Linked DNA regions of Aliamphritea hakodatensis. The protein of the gene in region 2 interacts with the protein of the main gene of each other region in a pairwise test. Links are inferred from orthologs where the notes say so. Each region holds a gene or a part of one and is shown on either strand. Other genes may lie near its edges.

Region 1 (5,171 bases), 2.4 Mb from region 2 along the record:
CTGTTCTTCTTCTGTGCGCAATTCAGCCACAACATACTCCCGTGCTTTATAAAACTCTAAAAACTAATTTATGCCTGCTGTTGCTGTAATAAAGCAGCAATATCCGACTCAGCAACATCGTAGCTCGGCTCGGAGTTATACCACAGGTTTGACACCAGTGAACCTTCTTCATTCTGGCGTACCAGGATTACCCAGGCAGCGCCGGTCTGCCGGGCTTTATTGGCGATGTTTTTCAGCCCACTGCAATGCAGCTGAATACGCAGCCCGGGCACAGCATCCCGCAGCTGATCGGCCAGAACAACCATACGGGACTGAATGCCTTTATGCTCCGCCGCCAGGTAAACATCAAATGGCTGACGCAACGCGTCCGGTACCACATTGAGGGTTTCCAACAACAAAATCAGGCGTTCAACACCCATGGCAAAACCTACACCGGGTGTTGCCCGGCCGCCCAGTTGCTGTACCAGACCGTCATAACGGCCGCCTGCACAGACAGTCCCCTGAGCCCCTAACTTATCAGTCACCCATTCGAATACTGTTTTACAGTAGTAGTCCAGACCACGTACAAGACGGGGATTGATTTCGTACTTAATTCCGGCAGCATCAAGGGATTCACACAGCTCAGCAAAGTGCGACTTAGAATCTTCATCCAGATAATCATTCAGCACAGGTGCTTTATCCAGCAAAGCCTGAGTACCGGCATCTTTACTGTCCAGAATTCGCAGCGGATTTGACTCAAGACGCCGGCGGCTGTCTTCATCAAGCTCATCTTTATGTGCTTCCAGATAGGTAACCAGATCTGCACGGAACACCGCCCGCGCTTCATTGCTGCCCAGTGAATTCAGCTGCAACGTCACCGCATCAAGGATTCCCAGCTGTTTCCAGAGGCGCGCACTGAGCATGATCACTTCTGCATCAATATCAGCACTGGCCATACCGAAAGTTTCAACACCAATCTGATGGAACTGACGGTAGCGTCCTTTTTGCGGCTTTTCATACCGGAACATCGGTCCCTGATACCATAAACGCTGGGTCTGATTAAACAACAAACCGTGCTCTTCACCGGCACGCACGCAGCTGGCAGTACCTTCAGGACGAAGCGTCAGGCTTTCACCGTTGCGGTCCTCAAAGGTATACATTTCTTTTTCAACAATGTCCGTGACTTCACCGATCGAACGTTTAAACAAATCAGTCTGTTCAACAACCGGCATACGGATTTCGCTGTAGCCGTAGGTAGCCAGTACATTTTTCACAGTTGATTCGAGGAATTGCCAGACGGGAGTCTGCTCCGGCAGAATGTCGTTCATTCCGCGGATGGCTTTGATTTTTGCCAATTTAACTAGTCCTAACAGATAACTTATTCACTTGCGGGCAAATTCAGCTTTGCCACATCTAAACGGGTGTAACTACTCAGATCAACCGGCTGGCCGTTAAAGGTGATACTTTTAACCGCGGAGACTTTGCCAATCTGAATTTTCAGAGGACCGGGACCTGAAACATCAAGCCGGCTGCCTGCCGGTTTAATTCGCATTGCCAGGACCCGACCATTTACATCTTTCACACTGATCCAGCAATCATCTAGAAAATCGATCAGTAACCGGCCAACACTTGAATCGGTCCCAACAGACTGACGCTCTTCCTGTGCTGGCACCAGAACCGGAGGATCAACCTGCGCAGTCTCAAGCTGAATATCCGTTTGCGCAGTAATACCCGTTACCGGCTCAGCATTCAAAGCAGCCTCAGGCTGTTCCGTTCCACTGTCATTAGTCGCTTCTTCAGGCTGTGCATTATCACCTGAAACATCCTGCACAGCTTCCGCTGCCTGCTCCAGTACAGCTTCAGCGCTGGCTAAAACCTCATCTGCTTTTTCGGTTACAGGCACACTGACAGGGTCAACATCTACAGGCGGAAAACTGTCAACTTCCGGCTCCGCTTCAATGTTTAACTGCAGCGTTCCGTCACCTTCAACAACGACTTCCTGCGCTGCTTCCCCTGCCGGCCACAGGTCAGATAACAACTCAGGATTACTTTGAGCCTTCCACCACCACACTGAAACACCGATCAGGGCCAGCAAAATAATCCAGGTAAAGCTTCTGACGGCAAAATCACCTGACTTAGCCTGCTGATCAACTTTTCCTACCGCACGGATCGGGCGGCGGCGCTGCTTTCCACCCGGCGTCGTCAGCTCATCAAAAATTGCCAGATAACGGTCCGCATCCAAACCGAGCAACTTGGTATAGCTCTGGATGTATCCACGGGCAAACACCATACTTGGCAGCGCTTCAAACTCAGCCGTTTCCAACGCCTGAATGTATCGCATCGACAGACGCAGCTCCTGTGCCACATCATCCTGAGTACGGCCGCTGTCTTCACGCGCCTGAATCAGCTCATCAACAGGAAAAACCAGTTCCTGCAGTTCACTATCGCCACTTTGCGGTTCTTTTCTACTCACCGAGATGACTCCTTATACTCACGGTATTCTTGCGAATCTGGAAATAAATTCTTAAGAATCAAACCATAAGTCGCTGCACTAATCGAATTATTTTTGACTCTGGAGATGCGGATACCTAACCAAAGGCTCCTAGCGTAATGTTCGACCTGACGGTTATCAACTAATTCACCGAAACGCTCAAAATAGATGAAAGCCTCATCCGGCTGATTTTCAGCCAACAGCGTATCTGCCAGTTCGATTAAGGCAACAGGACGATTCGGGTTAAGATTGAGGCTTCGCTTGAATGCATGTTCAGCAGCCGGAAAACGTTTCAGGTTCTGATAACAACGCCCCAGATTTTCAAATGCCTGAGCCCGCTGTGCGTAAAACGGATCCTGTGTCGCGACCGCCAATTCTTTACAGGCTTCTTGATAACGCTCCTGGCTAAACAGAAATGCACCGTAATTATTTCGCAGAACAGCATTATCCGGTGCGATAGAAACAGCCCGTTTAAAATACTCTTCAGCCAGATCAGCTTCATTCTCCAGCTGAAAGACCATCGCCAGCCCGTTATAAGCCAGCTCTGTATCCGGGTCTATCTGTGTGGCACGGTGAAAAGCCTGCTTGGCATTGGCGTTATCGCCATCACGCAGATACTGAATACCCAACTGGGTATAAGCATCTGCCGCACCGTTATTCAGATTACCGTTTGTCTGAGTTGTATTACCCGCGCAAGCTGCGAGCAGTACTGATAACAGAACAACTAAACAGCTTTTCAATCGCGTCTCTCCTGACAAACTTAGTGTTTAACAGCCTGTTGTACCTGTACAGCATCAGCAGGAGTTAACGGAATATACTTTTCACTGCGGCGGGTCCGGTCCATAACCTGGCCAACTAACTGACCACATGCCGCATCTACATCATCCCCGCGGGTCCGGCGGACAGTAGTAATAATACCCGCTTTAACTACAATCATCTTAAATGCCTGAATGGCATCTTCCGACGGCCGCAGATAATCCGAATTAGGGAAAGGATTAAAAGGTATCAAATTCAGCTTACAAGGCAAGCGTTTCAATACTTTAACTAACTCCCGGGCGTGCTGAGGCTGATCATTAATGCCTTCGATCAATGTGTACTCGACCGTAATTACACGCTTATCGTTAAGGCTGTCCATATAGCGGTTACAGGCCGCAACCAGCTCATCAATCGGATATTTTTTATTGATCGGTACTAACACATCACGCAGATCGTTGTTACCGGCGTGAAGTGAGATTGCCAGAGAAACATCCGTTACTTCACGAAGCTTATCTAGCGCAGGTACCACACCCGAAGTACTCAGGGTCACGCGGCGCTTGGATAAACCATAAGCGTTGTCATCCATCATCAGTTGAATAGCATCAACAACGTTATCAAAATTCATCAGGGGCTCGCCCATACCCATAAACACCACGTTCGTCACACGGCGGTCACCGGAAGGATCAAAAGGACCAAAAGAGCGAATTGCCACCCGTACCTGACCGATAATTTCGGCGGCACTCATATTACGGTTAAACCCCTGCTTACCTGTGGAGCAAAAACTGCAGTCAAGCGAACAACCGATCTGCGAAGATACACACAGGGTTGCCCGGCCATTTTCCGGAATCAGTACAGCTTCAACACAAGAGCCGCCTTCCAGCTTAATGACCCACTTACGGGTACCGTCTTTGGAAATGTTCTGAACCAGAACTTCAGGCTCACGGATTTCTGCCACCGAGGCAAGCTTTTCCCGTAACGCCTTGCTGATGTTAGTCATCTCAGCAAAATCGCTGACACCGAACTGATGAATCCACTTCAATACCTGGGTAGCACGGAACGGCTTTTCACCGATGCTCTGAAAATATTCAGCCAGCTTTTGTGGCGAATGTCCCAGTAAATTAACTTTTTGTGTGGCTTCAGTCATATCTCACCTAACATCATAAAACAGTGGGCCGAAACACGGTGTCCCGGCCCAACAGATATTACTTACCGAAGAAGTAAGCAATTTCACGCTCTGCAGAAGCAGGCGCGTCAGAACCGTGTACAGCATTCGCGTCGATAGACTCAGCGAAATCGCGACGGATAGTACCTTCAGCAGCTTCCTGTGGGTTAGTAGCACCCATCAGCTCGCGGTTCAGAGCGATAGCGTTCTCACCTTCCAGAACCTGAACAACAACAGGACCGGAAGTCATGAAAGCAACCAGATCGCCGAAGAATGGACGTTCTTTGTGCTCTGCGTAGAAACCTTCTGCTTCAGCCTGAGACAGAGATTTCATCTGCATTTCAACCACTTTCAGACCCGCTTCTTCAAAACGAGAAACGATCTTGCCGACAACGTTCTTGGCAACTGCATCGGGCTTAATGATTGAAAAAGTACGTTCGATAGCCATTTGCTATAAATCCTCTTAAATTTTAGGACACAAGGGATATTAGAAAAACGCGCCATTATACGCCATGAGCCTGACAGATAACAGCATCCTCAAAGACGAAAAAGCCCGCTTTTGCGGGCTTTTTACGGTGTTCACTGTCGCTCTTCGATCCAGGCCATCTGAATAGCCTCAAGAATCTTTTCGCCGCAACGGTCAGGGTCATCATCAAAGCCTTCCAGCGCCATCACCGATTCATACAGATCCGGAAAACTGACGGTTAGCGGATCCGTGTCCGGATACCGCTCATCAAGCTCGATGGCAATGTCGTGCACATCTACCCATTTAAAAGACATAAT
Region 2 (8,343 bases):
TGATAAGGCCGGCGTTTTATATACCGCCATTTCCGAGCGACTGCTGAACCTTTACGGGCCAACGGCTGCTGGCCAGCCGGCATCTGCCGCGTTTGATAATGTCGCGGGGCTGAAAAACCGTGACTGGCTGTTCAGCCAGCCGAAGGATAAGTTTGTGCTGCAATTGGCACAGTTTAAGGACGAGCCGTCGCTGAACGGTTTTCTGCGGGATACCGGTTTGCAGGGGCAGGTTGATTATTATCGCAGTGTGACGGTGCTGGGGCCTGTGTATGTTGTGCTTTACCGGCATCAGTTCGGCACTTACGGTGAAGCAAAGCGTGGTATGCAGGCGCAGCTGCCGGCTGATGTGGCCGAAGGTGGCTGGATTCGCCAGGTATCGGTACTGCAGGATATTTATCAACCGGCAGATTCGTAATTCAGTCCTGCAGATAATGATAACGGCAGCCCTGGGCTGCCGTTTTTAATGGCGGCTACTCAGGGGTGGATATAGTCCAGCGGAACCGAGGTGGTATCGACAATTTTACGCATGATGAAAGCTGACTTTACGCCGGTAACACCTCTGATGCGGGTGATCTTACCCAACAGAATATCGTGATAGCGGTCCATGTCCGGCACGGCGACCTTTAACTGATAGTCGGCGTCGTGGCCGGTAATAAGGTAGCACTCCATCACTTCCGGGAAGCGGTTAATGGTCGCTTCAAATTCTTCGAAGCGTTCGGGAATATGTTTGTCCATGCTGATATGCAGGATGGCAATCAGGTCCAGATTGACGGCCCGCTCATCTATCCGCACCACTTTTTGCTGAATCACGCCGGACTCTTCCAGCTGTTTCACCCGGCGGGAACAGGGGGCGGCAGTGAGGCCGACTTTTTCTGCAAGTTCCTGATTTGACTGGTTAGCGTCACGCTGTAATTCGCGCAATATTTTTATATCAAACGGGTCAAGGTTGATATTGTTTGAACGCATTATCATTTCTCGCGCAATTTTTTGTAAGCATTAAGCGTAATGTGTTTATGAAAATTGCGCAATTGGTTTTAAAAGGGATGATTTAGCACAGTAATTGCGCACAACACTGTTTACACTATGCCTTACTGATTGACGGGTGATCCCCGCTTTTCGGTCAGGCCCGCCAGAGACTTATCCGTCGGCGGCGGGCCTAAAAACTGCCTTTCACCGTGCCATAAGCACCCTTTGCAGACTTAACAAAAATTACAATTTTCAGCGCCTTACCGAGGCAAGATACCGGGAACTCAGCATGTTTGACCATCGTAAATATAAAGCTTTTGAGCCGTTAGCATTAACCGACCGTACCTGGCCTGATCAGGTAATCACCGCCGCGCCTGACTGGTGCAGTGTTGACCTGCGTGACGGTAATCAGGCACTGGTTAATCCGATGAATGTTGAACAGAAAACCCGCATGTTTGATCTGCTGGTTAAGCTGGGTTTCAAAGAAATCGAAGTGGGTTTTCCTTCTGCTTCACAGCCGGATTTTGATTTTGTCCGTAAGCTGATTGAAGAAAACCGCATACCGGAAGACGTGACCGTTCAGGTGCTGACCCAGGCACGGGAAGATCTGATTGCCCGTACTTATGAGTCACTGGAAGGTGCGCGGCGGGCCATTGTTCATGTCTATAACTCTACTTCGACTGTCCAGCGTGAACAGGTATTCGGTAAGTCCCGCGAAGGCATTAAGGCAATTGCGGTACAGGGTGCGCAGTGGGTGAAGTCCTACGCAACAAAATACCCGCAGACTGAATGGGAATTCCAGTATTCGCCGGAGAGCTTTACCGGCACTGAAATGGATTATGCCGTTGAGGTGTGTGATGCGGTAATCGCTGAGTGGCAGCCAGAAAATGGCCAGCCAGTGGTGATTAACCTGCCGGCAACAGTGGAGATGTCGACGCCTAACGTGTTTGCTGACCAGATTGAATATTTCTGCCGTCAGGTTAGCCAGCGTGAGCATATCCGTATCAGTTTGCATACTCATAATGACCGTGGCTGTGCTGTTGCGGCAGCTGAGCTGGGTGTGCTGGCCGGTGCGGATCGCATTGAAGGTACGCTGATCGGTAACGGTGAACGTACCGGTAACATGGACATTGTGACGATGGGGATGAACCTGTATTCCCGTGGTATTGATCCGAAACTGAACTTTTCGGACATTAAAGAAATTATCGAAGTGGTGGAATACTGCACTGAATTACCGGTATCTGCCCGTCATCCGTGGGCTGGCGAATTGGTGTATACCGCTTTCTCCGGCAGCCATCAGGATGCCATCCGTAAGTCGATGAACTACCATGCTGACAACGGTCTGGATAAGTGGGATGTGGCTTATCTGCCGATCGATCCCCGTGATATCGGCCGCGAATATGAAGCCGTGGTGCGGATCAACAGCCAGAGCGGTAAGGGCGGTGTGGCGCTGGTGCTGGAACGTGATTACAACATTGAGTTGCCGAAGTGGATGCACGGTGCGCTGAGCCAGAAGGTTCAGGGGGCGGCCGAAGCGTCCGGTGTGGAAGTTTCACCGACGGTAATTAAAGAACTCTATGACCAGCACTTTGTTGAAGTAGCACCTGAATGGGTATTGGGTAGCTATGATCTGCACACTGAAGGCCATCAGGTTGACGGACATTTCAGTGTCGGCAACAGCCAGTTTAACGGCCAGGGTACCGGCCCGCTGGAAGCGCTGTGTCAGGCACTGGGTCAGCGTTTCAGCTGCAGTATTGATGTGCAGCAGTTTGATCAGCACGCCATTGGCAGCGGTACGGCAGCACAGGCGCAGGCATGTATTGAAGTGATGATTGATGATCAGTTGCACCACGGTGTAGCGGTCGCTGAAGATACCTCGGCGGCGACAATGCAGGCGATGCTGTCCGCATTCAGCCGCAGCCAGGCCGCGGTGGCTCAGGCGGCTTAAGCAAGCTTCAGTAAAACTTAATAAAAGAAAACGCCCGGAGGTGTAAACCGCCGGGCGTTTTTTTGTATCCGGAAGAAAAGCGGTTTAGTCAGCTTTTGGCTTGCGCGGTGCTTTTTTCGCCGCCGGCTTATTACCCGCAGCTTTTTTGCTCTCGGCGGTTTTCGGGGTGGCAGGGCGGGCACCGGTTTTCGGTTTTTTACCTGCTTTTGCCTTTGGCTTGGCAGCTTTTCCCCTGGCTTTGCTTTTAACTTTTGTTTTGGCTTTAGACTTGGTTTTCAGCTTTTTCTTTTCGGTGGGTTCCGGCTTCTTTGACGCGAGGCCCGGATAGGTCGCACGGCTGATTTTCTGGCCGATAAAACGTTCGATCCGTCCCAGTGTTGGCCAGTCCAGCGCGTCTACAATTGACCATACATAGCCATTACGGCCGTCGCGGCCACTGCGGCCGGCACGGTGTACGTAGCTGTCCGCTTTCATGGGCAGTTGCAGGTTAATGATGTGATGGATATCCGGCAGGTCCAGCCCGCGGCCGGCAACGTCGGTGGCTACCATTATTTTGATGCGTTTGCGGCGCATGTCTTTGACTCGCTGACCACGGTCGCTCTGGCGCAGGTCGCCATGTAAACCGGCGCAGGTGATGCCCAGCCCGCGAATCACATGGACCCAGTGGTCCACCTGTTTACGGCTGTTAACGAACACAATGGCCTGCTCAATTTCATGGCTTTTCACCAGTGCTTTGAGCAGGTGGTCTTTGTGAACTTCGTTATCTGCCTGGTAGACGCTGTGTTTGATGTGTTCCGGAATGTGCCGTGGCTGTTCCACTTCCAGACAGCGGGCGTCTTCGTTAAGCAGGTCGCTGGCAAACTTCTGAATCTTGTCGCTTTCCAGGGTGGCGGAAAACATCAGGGTCTGGCGGGACTGGGGCAGGACATCAGCAATTTGCTGAATGCTTTCAATAAAGCCCATGTCCAGCATGCGGTCAGCTTCATCGATCACCAGCATATCCACCACAGACATATCCAGCCATTGCTGGGCGTTCAGCTCCAGCAGACGGCCCGGGGTTGCCACCATGATATCGATCCGTTCTGCCAGCATGGCTTTCTGCATGCCGAAGGGTACCCCACCCACAATCAGGCAGCTGTTAATGTGGCTGTTTGCCGTTTGCTGCTGAATTACTTCGTAGGTCTGTTTAGCCAGTTCCCGGGTCGGGCTGAGGATCAGCACCTGTGGTGCGCTGCTGCTGTCCGGTTCGCTGTCCAGTATGTGCTGCAGCCCGGGCAGAACGAAGGCCAGCGTTTTGCCGGTGCCGGTCGGGGCGCTGGCCAGCAGATCCAGACCATCAAGGATGGCAGGGATCGCCTGTTGCTGAATATCAGTGGGTTTCAGGAAGTCGTTATCGGCCAGTGCGCCGAGGATTTCCAGGTCCAGATCAAGATCGATAAAGGACATAATGCTCGCTTTGGTGGGCAGTGAAAATTAAACCGCAAGCATACACCATTTTCCGCCTGACCACCTGAATTTCCCTGCGTTATGTCATTCCCTCAACCTTTATAGTTAAACAGGAGTGTTTGCCTCTTGAGCTACATCTAAACAAGCCCTATCATGCGCTGCCGCCGTTCTTCCTGCTATGCTGTGTGAATGGTTTCAGGGTAAGCAAGATTTATATTGCGAAGAATTTTCAGAAATAGTGAGTCGTCTTTTGTCAGAGTTTATTCCCGGTCAGCGCTGGATCAGTAATACCGAATCGAATCTGGGGTTGGGGGTTGTTGTTGATGTTGCCAACCGCCGTGTCGTGATCAGTTTCCCTGCCGTTCAGGAAGAGCGTACTTATGCGGTGGATAATGCACCGCTCAGCCGGGTTATTTATCCCGTCGGTGAACAGGTGAAGTCCTATCAGGGGCTGGAAATTGTCATCAGCGAAGTGGTCGAAGAAGACGGTTGTGTGTATTACCTGGGCTTTGATGCAGAAGGCGAAGATCACAGTATTGATGAGCTTGAGCTGGACAGCTCGGTGCATTTCAGTAAACCCCATGACCGTCTGTTTGCCGGTCAGGTGGAAAAGAACAACCGTTTCCAGCTGCGGCTGGAAACCCTTAAGCATCAGCATCAGCATGTTAAGTCTGCCGGATTTGGTTTAATTGGCCCGCGGGTTCAGCTGTTGCCCCACCAGATGTATATCGCCCATCAGGTAGGCGAGCGGTTTGCGCCACGGGTATTGCTGGCAGATGAGGTGGGGCTGGGTAAGACCATCGAAGCGGGTCTGATTCTGCATCAGCAACTGATCAGCGGTAAGTCCAGCCGGGCATTAATCGTCGTGCCTGACAGCCTGATTCATCAGTGGCTGGTAGAGATGCTGCGGCGCTTTAATCTGCGCTTTACCATTCTGGATGAGCTGCGTTGTACCGCACTGGAAATGTCTGATGAAGGGGTAAACCCGTTCGAGACGGCTCAGTTAGTGCTCTGTACATTACCCTTCCTGGCTAACAGTACTCAGCGTCAGGCTCAGGCGATTATGGCCGGCTGGGATATGCTGATTGTCGATGAAGCCCATCACCTGGAGTGGGCGGAAGATGCCATCAGCACCGAGTATGCCTGCATTGAATCACTGTCTGCAGAAATTAAAGGTCTGTTACTGCTGACTGCGACCCCGGAACAGTTGGGCATGGAAGGGCACTTTGCCCGTTTACGCCTGCTTGATCCGGACCGCTATTATGATCTGCAGAAGTTCCGCGAAGAAGAAGCCGGTTATCAGCCGGTACGTGAACTGATGGATGCTCTGTTAGCCGATGATGTGCTTGAGCAGATTAAAGATGCCAGTGTACAGGCTTCGCTGGCTGAATACCTGGGGCAGGCCCGTGTGGATACTCTGCTGGATGCTGCTCAGAATCTGGAAGACTTTGTCGCCTTTGATGAGCTGTTACAAACCACCATCAGTGAGTTACTGGATCATCATGGCACCGGCCGGGTACTGTTCCGTAATACCCGGGATGCGGTGGAAGGCTTCCCTGAGCGTATTCTGCATCCGCATCCGTTACCGGAACCGGATTTCTATCTGGAAAGCGAAAAACAGCAACTGGAAGGTGCTGATCTGGATCTGCTGCTGCACCCGGAAAAAGTATTTCAGGATCGCTGGCTGGAAGCCGACCCCCGGGTTGCCTGGCTGGTGGAGTGGCTGGCGGCAAACCGCCACGAAAAAGCACTGGTTATCTGCGCGGCTGCGGCCACGGCTAAACAGCTGGAAGAACATTTACGTTTGTATGAAGGCGTGCGTTCTGCGGTGTTCCATGAAGGTATGAGCCTGGTGAACCGCGACCGTGCGGCAGCGTATTTCGCTGATGAAGATGACAGCGCCCAGGTACTGATCTGTTCCGAGATTGGCAGCGAAGGCCGTAACTTCCAGTTTGCCAGTCACCTGGTATTGTTTGATCTGCCGCTGAATCCGGATTTGCTGGAACAGCGGATTGGCCGTCTGGACCGGATCGGTCAGAAGAACGATGTGAATATTCACGTACCGTATTTCACGGAAGCCCAGAGTCATCTGCTGGCCTGGTATGAGCAGGGACTGAACTGTTTTGCAACGGCCTGCCCGGCGGGCAGCGCGCTGTTTGAACGCTTTGAAACACCGCTGCTAACCATGCTGCGCGGCCACGCCAATGATGATGAAGCGGAACAGCTGATTACTGAAACCCGCGCCGCTGCTGATGAAACCATGGCGGCTTTGCAGGCCGGTCGGAATAAGCTGCTGGAAATGAATTCCTGTGACCCGCTGCGGGCTGCAGAACTGATTGATAACATCGACAGCGCCAGTGCCAGCAGCAAGCTGAGCAAGTATATGGAAAAGGTGTTCGACCAGTTCGGTGTTGAACAACAGCACCACAGCACCAACTGCATTATTCTGCACCCGAGTGATCACATGCATTGTGAAAGCTTCCCGGGCTTGCCGGAAGAGGGCATGACCGCCACCTTTAACCGGACCACCGCGTTAAGCCGTGAGGATATGCACTTCCTCAGCTGGGAACATCCTATGGTGTCCGGGGCGATGGATATGATCCTATCCGGGGAGTTCGGTAATGCTGCTGTGTGCAGTATCAAACTGCCGCCACTGAAGCCGGGTACCCTGTTGCTGGAAAGCATCTTTACACTGCACTGTGCGGCACCGAGAGAGATGCAGGTTCAGCGTTATATGCCGGAAACTCTGGTGCGTATCGTGGTGGATGTAAACCGTACGGATCTGAGTAAGGTTCTGACCGAACAGCATATTAATAATCTTGCGGAACGGGTGGGTAAGCGGCAGGCGGTGGATATCGTTAAGCATACCCGTACCGAAATTAACGCTATGGTGGCCGAAGCTGAAGAGCTGGCAGATAAACAGCAACCGGCCATTTATGCCGCTGCGCAGGAAAATGTCCGTCATATTCTGGGCGCTGAAGTAGAGCGTCTGATGGCTCTGGCGGAAATTAATCCGAATATCCGCAGCGAAGAAATTGCTGCGCTGGCGGAGCGTCAGGCACTGCTGGAAGGGTATCTTGAAACCCTGCAGCTGAAGTTGGATGCAATTCGCGTTATTGTAGCCACCTGATATTACCTTTCTGGCCATCGCGGCCTGAATTATACTTTTTATACCGGGCGCTGATGCCCGGTACGTTTTTCTACTGAGCGGAGTTTTAACTTGTCTGAGCAAACCGATAATTTTCCGGATCTGGGACTGGATCACCGACTGCTGCAGAATCTTGAACATCAGGCGATTACCACGCCAACTGAGATTCAGGCGCAGTCTATACCGCTGGCGCTGGCCGGCCATGATCTGATTGCCTCTTCGAAAACCGGTTCAGGCAAGACCCTGGCATTTTTGCTGCCGATGATGCACCGGCTGGTGAAAACCCGTGCCCTGAGTAAACGTGATCCCCGAGCAGTGATTCTGGCACCGACCCGTGAGCTGGCGAAGCAGGTGTTTACCCAGCTGCGGGCGCTGACCAGCGGTGGCCAGACCAAGATTGCCCTGTTGCTGGGTGGCGAGAACTTTAACGAACAGGTTAAAGCACTGCGTAAAGATCCCCATGTAGTCGTGGCGACTCCGGGGCGTCTGGCGAACCATCTGGAAGAGCGCAGCCTGCAGCTCAACGGACTGGAACTGCTGATTATGGATGAGGCCGACCGGATGCTGGATCTGGGCTTTGCTGAGCAACTGACCCTGATTAATAAAGCGGCGGATCACCGTTTGCGTCAGACCCTGATGTTTTCCGCCACACTTGACCATGCGGAAGTGGACAGCATGGCGGACCAATTGCTTAAATCGCCAAAGCGGGTGGCGATCGGTGCGGCGAATGCCGAACACAAAGACATTACGCAGGAAGTGATCCTTTGTGATCATCTGGATCATAAAGAAGCATTGCTGCAAAACCTGCTGAATCACCGTGAATATCAGCAGGCAA
Region 3 (5,867 bases), 1.6 Mb from region 2 along the record:
GAGGCAGTGCTAAACCCTAATGTTGTGAAGGTAATCAGCGATACCCAGGGGAAAGCGCTGTATTTCAGCCGTGCACCAATCCCGTGGCCGAGGGATGAGTTTGCGGATCCTCAGGCGCGTAATGTGTTACCTGAAGGCGTTAATTTTCAGCGTCATATCGGTATTTATGCCTATCGGGTTAAGCTGCTGAATGACTTTGTACGCTGGGAGCCGGCGCCGCTTGAAACGGTTGAGTGTCTGGAACAGTTGCGGGCTATGTATAACGGTGCGGTTATCCATGTGGATGTGGCGGATGAGCTGCCACCTGCAGGGGTCGACACCGAAGCGGATCTGGAACGGATACGGGCACTGTTCAGTGCATCCTGAGCCTAATCTGAAGTTGTGATCCGAAGCGCTTTATCCGGCAAAGATAAAGCGCTTTTTTTATGCCTGCTTCAGCGTTTCCGGGGTGGCAGGTGTTTGGCGGCGGCTGAAAATGTACGGATTTCTGCTTCGCTGTAGGGCGTATGTTTACGGTGTGTGCCGGCGGGGTGATGTTCAAGACTGACGCCTTTCCGGCGGGCGGTGACGGGCCGGATGGGACGGGGGCAGAAATTACCGCCGCAATTCGGGCATACATTCTCCAGAATTGACTCAACACACTGCCTGCAGAAGGTGCATTCATAGGTGCAAATGCAGGCATCTGCAGCGTCTGGCGGCAGGTCTTTGTCACAGTTCTCACAGTTAGGACGCAGCTCAAGCATAATTTCAGTTCCTGTTTAGAATAAATCTGTCAGAAGATAGTCATGCAGCGTATATAATGACGGTATTCATTGGGCTGCATGACGGCTATTTTTGCAAGTTTGTTTACTGTGTTCTGGTAGGTTCTTGCGCTTTTTCAGAGGTATAAATGGAACAGAAAAAAACGAAGGTTCTTTTTGTTTGCCTGGGCAATATTTGTCGCTCACCAACGGCCCATGGTGTGTTCCGGCAGTTGGTTGAGGACCGGGGCCTGTCACACCTTATCGAAACGGATTCAGCCGGTACCGGGGCTTACCATGTGGGAGAACCGCCGGATCACCGGGCAACGATGGAGGCGGCAAGGCGTGGCTATGATCTGAGTGATTTGCGGGCCCGTCAGGCGGTTGCGACGGATTTTGGTTATTACGATTATGTGATCGCGATGGATGTTCAGAATTTGGGGGGACTGCGCAGTATTTGCCCTGCGGATTATCCCGGCTATCTGGGGATGATGACAGATTTCACTGATCGCTATGAGGGGGATGTGCCGGATCCGTATTTTGGCGGTGCAGCAGGTTTTACCCATGTGCTGGATATGCTTGAAGATGCCTGCAGTGCTTTGCTGGATCAGATCGTTGTCCGGGGAGTATCCGGTTAATGGAGTTTTCAGAAAATTATTCCCTGAAAAGTGCTAACAGTTTTGGTTTTGATGTGGCGGCGGAGTATTGCTGCGAGGTAACCAGTTTAGTTGAGCTTCGTGAAGCACTGGCATTTGCGGACAGTAAGAATCTGGATGTGCTGGTGCTTGGCGGCGGCAGTAACCTGATACTGGTGAGTGATATACCGGGGCTGGTGATTTTAAATCGCTTACGGGGCATTACGGTTAAGGCTGATGTCGATGATCCGTCCCGGGTATGTGTCACCGCTGCAGCGGGTGAGAACTGGCATGATTTCGTGCGTTATACACTTGAGTGCGGTGCATACGGACTGGAGAATCTGTCGCTGATTCCCGGGACTGTTGGTGCTGCACCCATGCAGAATATCGGGGCCTACGGTGTAGAGATCAAAGATCGTATGCTCAACCTTACGGCGCTGGACCGGGAGACCGGTGAGCTGTGCGAATTTACCACCGAAGCCTGTGAATTTGGATACCGGGACAGTATTTTTAAACAGCGTGCTTCGGGGCGCTATATCATTACCGAAGTGAATTTTATGCTTAGCCGGGAGTGTCAGCCGGTGCTGGCATATGCGGGGCTGGCGGATCATTTTGCCGGCCTTGGCATTGAGTCTCCCGACGGTTTGCAGATCAGTGATTATATCTGTCAGGTTCGCCGTGCTAAGTTGCCAGATCCGGCAGAGATCGGCAATGCGGGCAGCTTCTTTAAAAATCCGGTTGTGTCGGCCGTTCGGCGGGAGGCGATTCTGAAAGACTATCCGGATCTGGTCAGTTTTGCGGACGGTGAAGGCTATAAGCTGGCCGCGGGTTGGCTGATAGACCGTCTGGGATGGAAAGGCCGGTGTCAGGGGCATGCGGCTGTTTATGATAAGCAGGCGCTGGTGCTGGTGAATCATGGCGGGGCAAGCGGTGATGATATTCTGCGCCTGGCTCAGGCTATTCAGGAAGATGTGTTCAGTCACTTTAAGGTGCGGCTGGAGATTGAGCCACGCACTTTTCCCCAATAACAGGAAGGGCAGCAGAAAAGCCGAACATAAAAAAGCCAGCTGAACAGCTGGCTTTTTTGTGCGCGGGCACCGGGCTGGCCGGTGCCATCAGGCAGTATCAGACTTCAGTGGTTTCACTGTCTGTCTGATTGTTTTCCGGTATCGCCTGCTGGCGGCCGCGCGGATCGTTCGGTGCACGACGCTGGCGGCGCTGAGTTGGCGCAGAGTCCTGGTCAGCAACCAGCGGTGCCGGGCGACGCGGTGCAGCTGGCTGCGACTCTGTCACGGCTGATGTCTCCGGCTTTGCTTTACGGGCAGGGCGCTGACGTCCGCGACGCTTGCTGGCAGAAGGTGCTTCTTCCGCAGGCTTTGCGTTGTCTTCAGCGGCTGCTTCCGGCTGAGCTTCAGTCGCAGGTGCTTCTTCCGCGGCGGTTGCTGCAGTTTCTTCCGCAGCGGTTACTTCCGTGACTGCTTCATCGGCAGCTGTTTCTTCGGCAGCTGTTTCTTCGGCAACAGCTTCTTCTGTTACTTCAGTTTCGGCCTGTTCCGTTCCCGGTGCTTCAGCAGCTTCTTCGGCTGCGACTTCTTCGGAAGCGGGTTCAGCAGCAGGTTCTTCGGAAGCAGTTGCTTCTGTCGGTGCTTCAACGGCTTCAGCTTCTGCAGCGGGTGCTTCAGGTGCAGTTACTTCTTCAGCGGCTTGTGGGGCTGCTTCTGCTGCGGCTTCAGTGGCTTCTGTTGCCGGTGCTTGTTCAGCGACAGGCTGTTCAGCGGCTTCGGTTGCCGTTGTGTCTGCCGTTGGAGCTTCTGCTTCGGCTACTGCAGATTCAGCGTTTTCAGTAGCTGTTTCAGTTGCTTCTGCTGACTCTTCGCGCTTGCGATCTTTACGCGGACGACGCTGGCGACGTTTGCGTTTTGGCTGCTCTTCGTCAGAAGCATTCGTTGCGGTATCAGGCTTTGGCGCATCAATCGCTGCTTTGGCTGCGTTTTCAGTCTGAGCGTCTTCGGCGTTAGCAACTGGCTGCTCAGTATTCAGCGCGTTTTCCTGCTGTTCTGAACCGCTGCGATGGGCATTACGTTCACCGCGACGGCGACGGCCCCGGCGGCGTTCACCACGGTTACGGCCATCTTCCTGAACTTCATTTTCCTGTTGCTGCAGGTTTTCTTCCTGAACTTCAGGCTTGTTGCGTTTCTGATCGCGGTCACGGTCGTTGCGGCGGCGGTTACGTGAACGGCCTTCACCACGTGGCTTGTCGCTGCGGGATTCCTGCTGTTCATCCTTAGCGGCGTTTTGTGGCTTGTTTTCTCCGCGTTCACGGTCGTCCTTACGGCGACGGTTGCGACGGTTGTTAGAGCGCTTGCGTTCACTGTTGTCTTTATTGCGAGGCTGTTTTTCCTGCTCTTTCTTCGTTTCTTCAGGGCTGCTGAACAGACCTGTAATGGCAGAGATCAGACCAGACAAAAGGGATTTTTCTTCGCTTTTGGCAGGTTTGCTGGCAGGTGCTGCAGCTGTCTCTGTGCTGACAGGTGCCGGAGTAGGCGGTGCAACAGTACGGACAGCGGCTTTTTCCCGGGCCGGAGTGTTAGTTGCGGTATCCGGTTCAGCAATGTCTTCAGGTTCAGGCTGCATAGTATAGCTGGCGTCGTTGGTGTTGATCACGGTGTGATCATCACGCAGACGGACAACTTCGTAATGCGGTGTTTCCATGTTCGGGTTAGGTACAATGACGACCCGTACATTCTGACGCTGTTCGATGTCATGTACTTCGCTGCGTTTTTCGTTCAGCAGGAAGGTGGCGACAGATACCGGCAGAATCGCACGGATCTGGGCGGTACGTTCCTTGGCAGACTCTTCTTCGATCAGTCGCAGAATAGACAGTGCCAGAGATTCGGTGTCACGGATGGTGCCCTGACCGTTACAGCGCGGGCAGACAGAACCACGGCTTTCGATCAGTGACGGACGCAGGCGCTGACGGGACATTTCCATCAGGCCAAAGCGGGAGATCCGTCCCAGCTGGACGCGGGCACGGTCGATCTTCATCGCATCACGCATGCGGTTTTCAACTTCACGCTGATTCTTGATCGGTGTCATATCGATAAAGTCGATAACGATCAGGCCGCCGATATCCCGTAAACGCAGCTGGCGGCCGATTTCTTCAGCGGCTTCCAGGTTTGTGTGCAGGGCGGTTTCTTCGATGTCGCTGCCGCGGGTTGCCCGTGCGGAGTTGATATCGATGGAGACCAGTGCTTCGGTGGGGTCGATGACAATCGAGCCGCCGGAAGGCAGTTGTACTTCACGCTGGAAAGCGGTTTCGATCTGAGTTTCGATCTGGAACCGGTTAAACAGCGGTACCTGTTCGGTGTACAGCTTGATCTTCTGTTCGTAGCTTGGCATGACCTGCTTAACGAAGTTCAGTGCGTCCTGGTGAACTTCTTCACTGTCGATCAGTACTTCACCGATGTCCTGGCGCAGGTAGTCGCGGATTGCACGGATTACCACGTTGCTTTCCTGGTAGATCAGGAAAGGTGCCGGGCGTTCGCTGGAAGCTTTGGTAATGGATTCCCACAGGATCAGCAGGTAGTCAAGGTCCCACTGCAGTTCTTCAGAGCTACGGCCGACACCGGCAGTCCGGACGATTACGCCGGTTTTCTGCGGAATGGTAACGCCGTCCATTGCTTCTTTAAGCTGTTTACGGTCGTCGCCTTCGATGCGGCGGGAGATGCCCCCTGCACGCGGGTTGTTAGGCATCAGTACCAGATAACGGCCCGCCAGGCTGATGAAGGTGGTCAGGGCTGCACCCTTGTTGCCACGTTCTTCTTTGTCGACCTGAACGATTACTTCGGTGCCTTCAGCAACAACATCCTTGATGCTTGGACGGCCGCCTTTATCGCTGCCTTTGATGAAGTATTCGCGGGAGATTTCTTTCAGTGGCAGGAAGCCGTGACGTTCTGCGCCGTAATCGACAAACGCGGCTTCCAGGCTTGGTTCTACGCGGGTGATTTTACCCTTATAGATGTTAGCTTTTTTCTGTTCGCGGGAGCCGGATTCAATGTCCAGATCATACAGACGCTGACCGTCGACCAGAGCGACGCGCAACTCTTCAGGCTGAGTTGCATTAATGAGCATTCTTTTCATGTTGTGTTAGCGTTCTCTTATAACACTAACGTATTTCATCGCTATGGCTGTTTACGTATGGGGACAGGGCTTACCCTGTCACGTGAGTCCAATCTTCGTAACGACATCAATAGTTCAGTTTTTGCCTGTCTGGTGTGTATTACAGCGCAGACGGGTCTTATCGACGGTGGAGGAAACAGCAGCCTCTATCAGTTTTCAATATCTGATCGTAGCTGTTACTGCGGATCTTTCAGTCCGGTTCAGGCGGCCAGGTTACTTATCTCTGGCCGCTTTCCGTTCTGATGGCACGCAGGTTCCGGGCTGGCGACATCTCCACCTCCAACTGGCCAAAACAGTACCAGAAGGATGAAAT

The links. Proteins that work in one complex are often made in the same cells at the same time.
Region 1: the proteins of PCI15_RS16370 (region 2) and rlmN interact in binary tests that used the Escherichia coli proteins (3 or more experiments, as listed by UniProt). The link is inferred for Aliamphritea hakodatensis from one-to-one orthologs.
Region 3: the proteins of PCI15_RS16370 (region 2) and rne interact in binary tests that used the Escherichia coli proteins (3 or more experiments, as listed by UniProt). The link is inferred for Aliamphritea hakodatensis from one-to-one orthologs.

The regions. Positions count from the first base shown.
Region 1 is NZ_AP025281.1:1,159,582-1,164,752, reverse strand. What follows is about bases 2,301-5,171. They hold rlmN (dual-specificity RNA methyltransferase RlmN), read right to left. Parts: upstream 4,371-5,171; coding sequence 3,231-4,370; downstream 2,301-3,230. Other genes in these bases: iscX (Fe-S cluster assembly protein IscX), read right to left, coding at 4,968-5,168; ndk (nucleoside-diphosphate kinase), read right to left, coding at 4,429-4,836; pilW (type IV pilus biogenesis/stability protein PilW), read right to left, coding at 2,449-3,210; PCI15_RS05295 (RodZ domain-containing protein), read right to left, coding at 2,301-2,452. Also shown: PCI15_RS05305 (YfgM family protein), read right to left, coding at 1-30; hisS (histidine--tRNA ligase), read right to left, coding at 69-1,307; more of PCI15_RS05295, read right to left, coding at 1,358-2,300.
Region 2 is NZ_AP025281.1:3,566,500-3,574,842, reverse strand. Bases 2,180-5,018 are described here. They hold PCI15_RS16370 (DEAD/DEAH box helicase), read right to left. Parts: upstream 4,361-5,018; coding sequence 2,999-4,360; downstream 2,180-2,998. Other genes in these bases: rapA (RNA polymerase-associated protein RapA), read left to right, coding at 4,599-5,018; leuA (2-isopropylmalate synthase), read left to right, coding at 2,180-2,914. Outside these bases: PCI15_RS16385 (hypothetical protein), read left to right, coding at 1-415; PCI15_RS16380 (Lrp/AsnC family transcriptional regulator), read right to left, coding at 475-966; more of leuA, read left to right, coding at 1,256-2,179; more of rapA, read left to right, coding at 5,019-7,490; PCI15_RS16360 (DEAD/DEAH box helicase), read left to right, coding at 7,581-8,343. UniProt on the Escherichia coli protein: DEAD-box RNA helicase involved in the assembly of the 50S ribosomal subunit at low temperature. Exhibits RNA-stimulated ATP hydrolysis and RNA unwinding activity. Acts before DeaD.
Region 3 is NZ_AP025281.1:1,961,892-1,967,758, forward strand. What follows is about bases 2,301-5,867. They hold rne (ribonuclease E), read right to left. Parts: upstream 5,516-5,867; coding sequence 2,501-5,515; downstream 2,301-2,500. Other genes in these bases: murB (UDP-N-acetylmuramate dehydrogenase), read left to right, coding at 2,301-2,403. Also shown: kdsB (3-deoxy-manno-octulosonate cytidylyltransferase), read left to right, coding at 1-366; PCI15_RS08980 (DUF1272 domain-containing protein), read right to left, coding at 435-743; PCI15_RS08985 (low molecular weight protein-tyrosine-phosphatase), read left to right, coding at 890-1,378; more of murB, read left to right, coding at 1,378-2,300. UniProt on the Escherichia coli protein: Endoribonuclease that plays a central role in RNA processing and decay. Required for the maturation of 5S and 16S rRNAs and the majority of tRNAs. Also involved in the degradation of most mRNAs.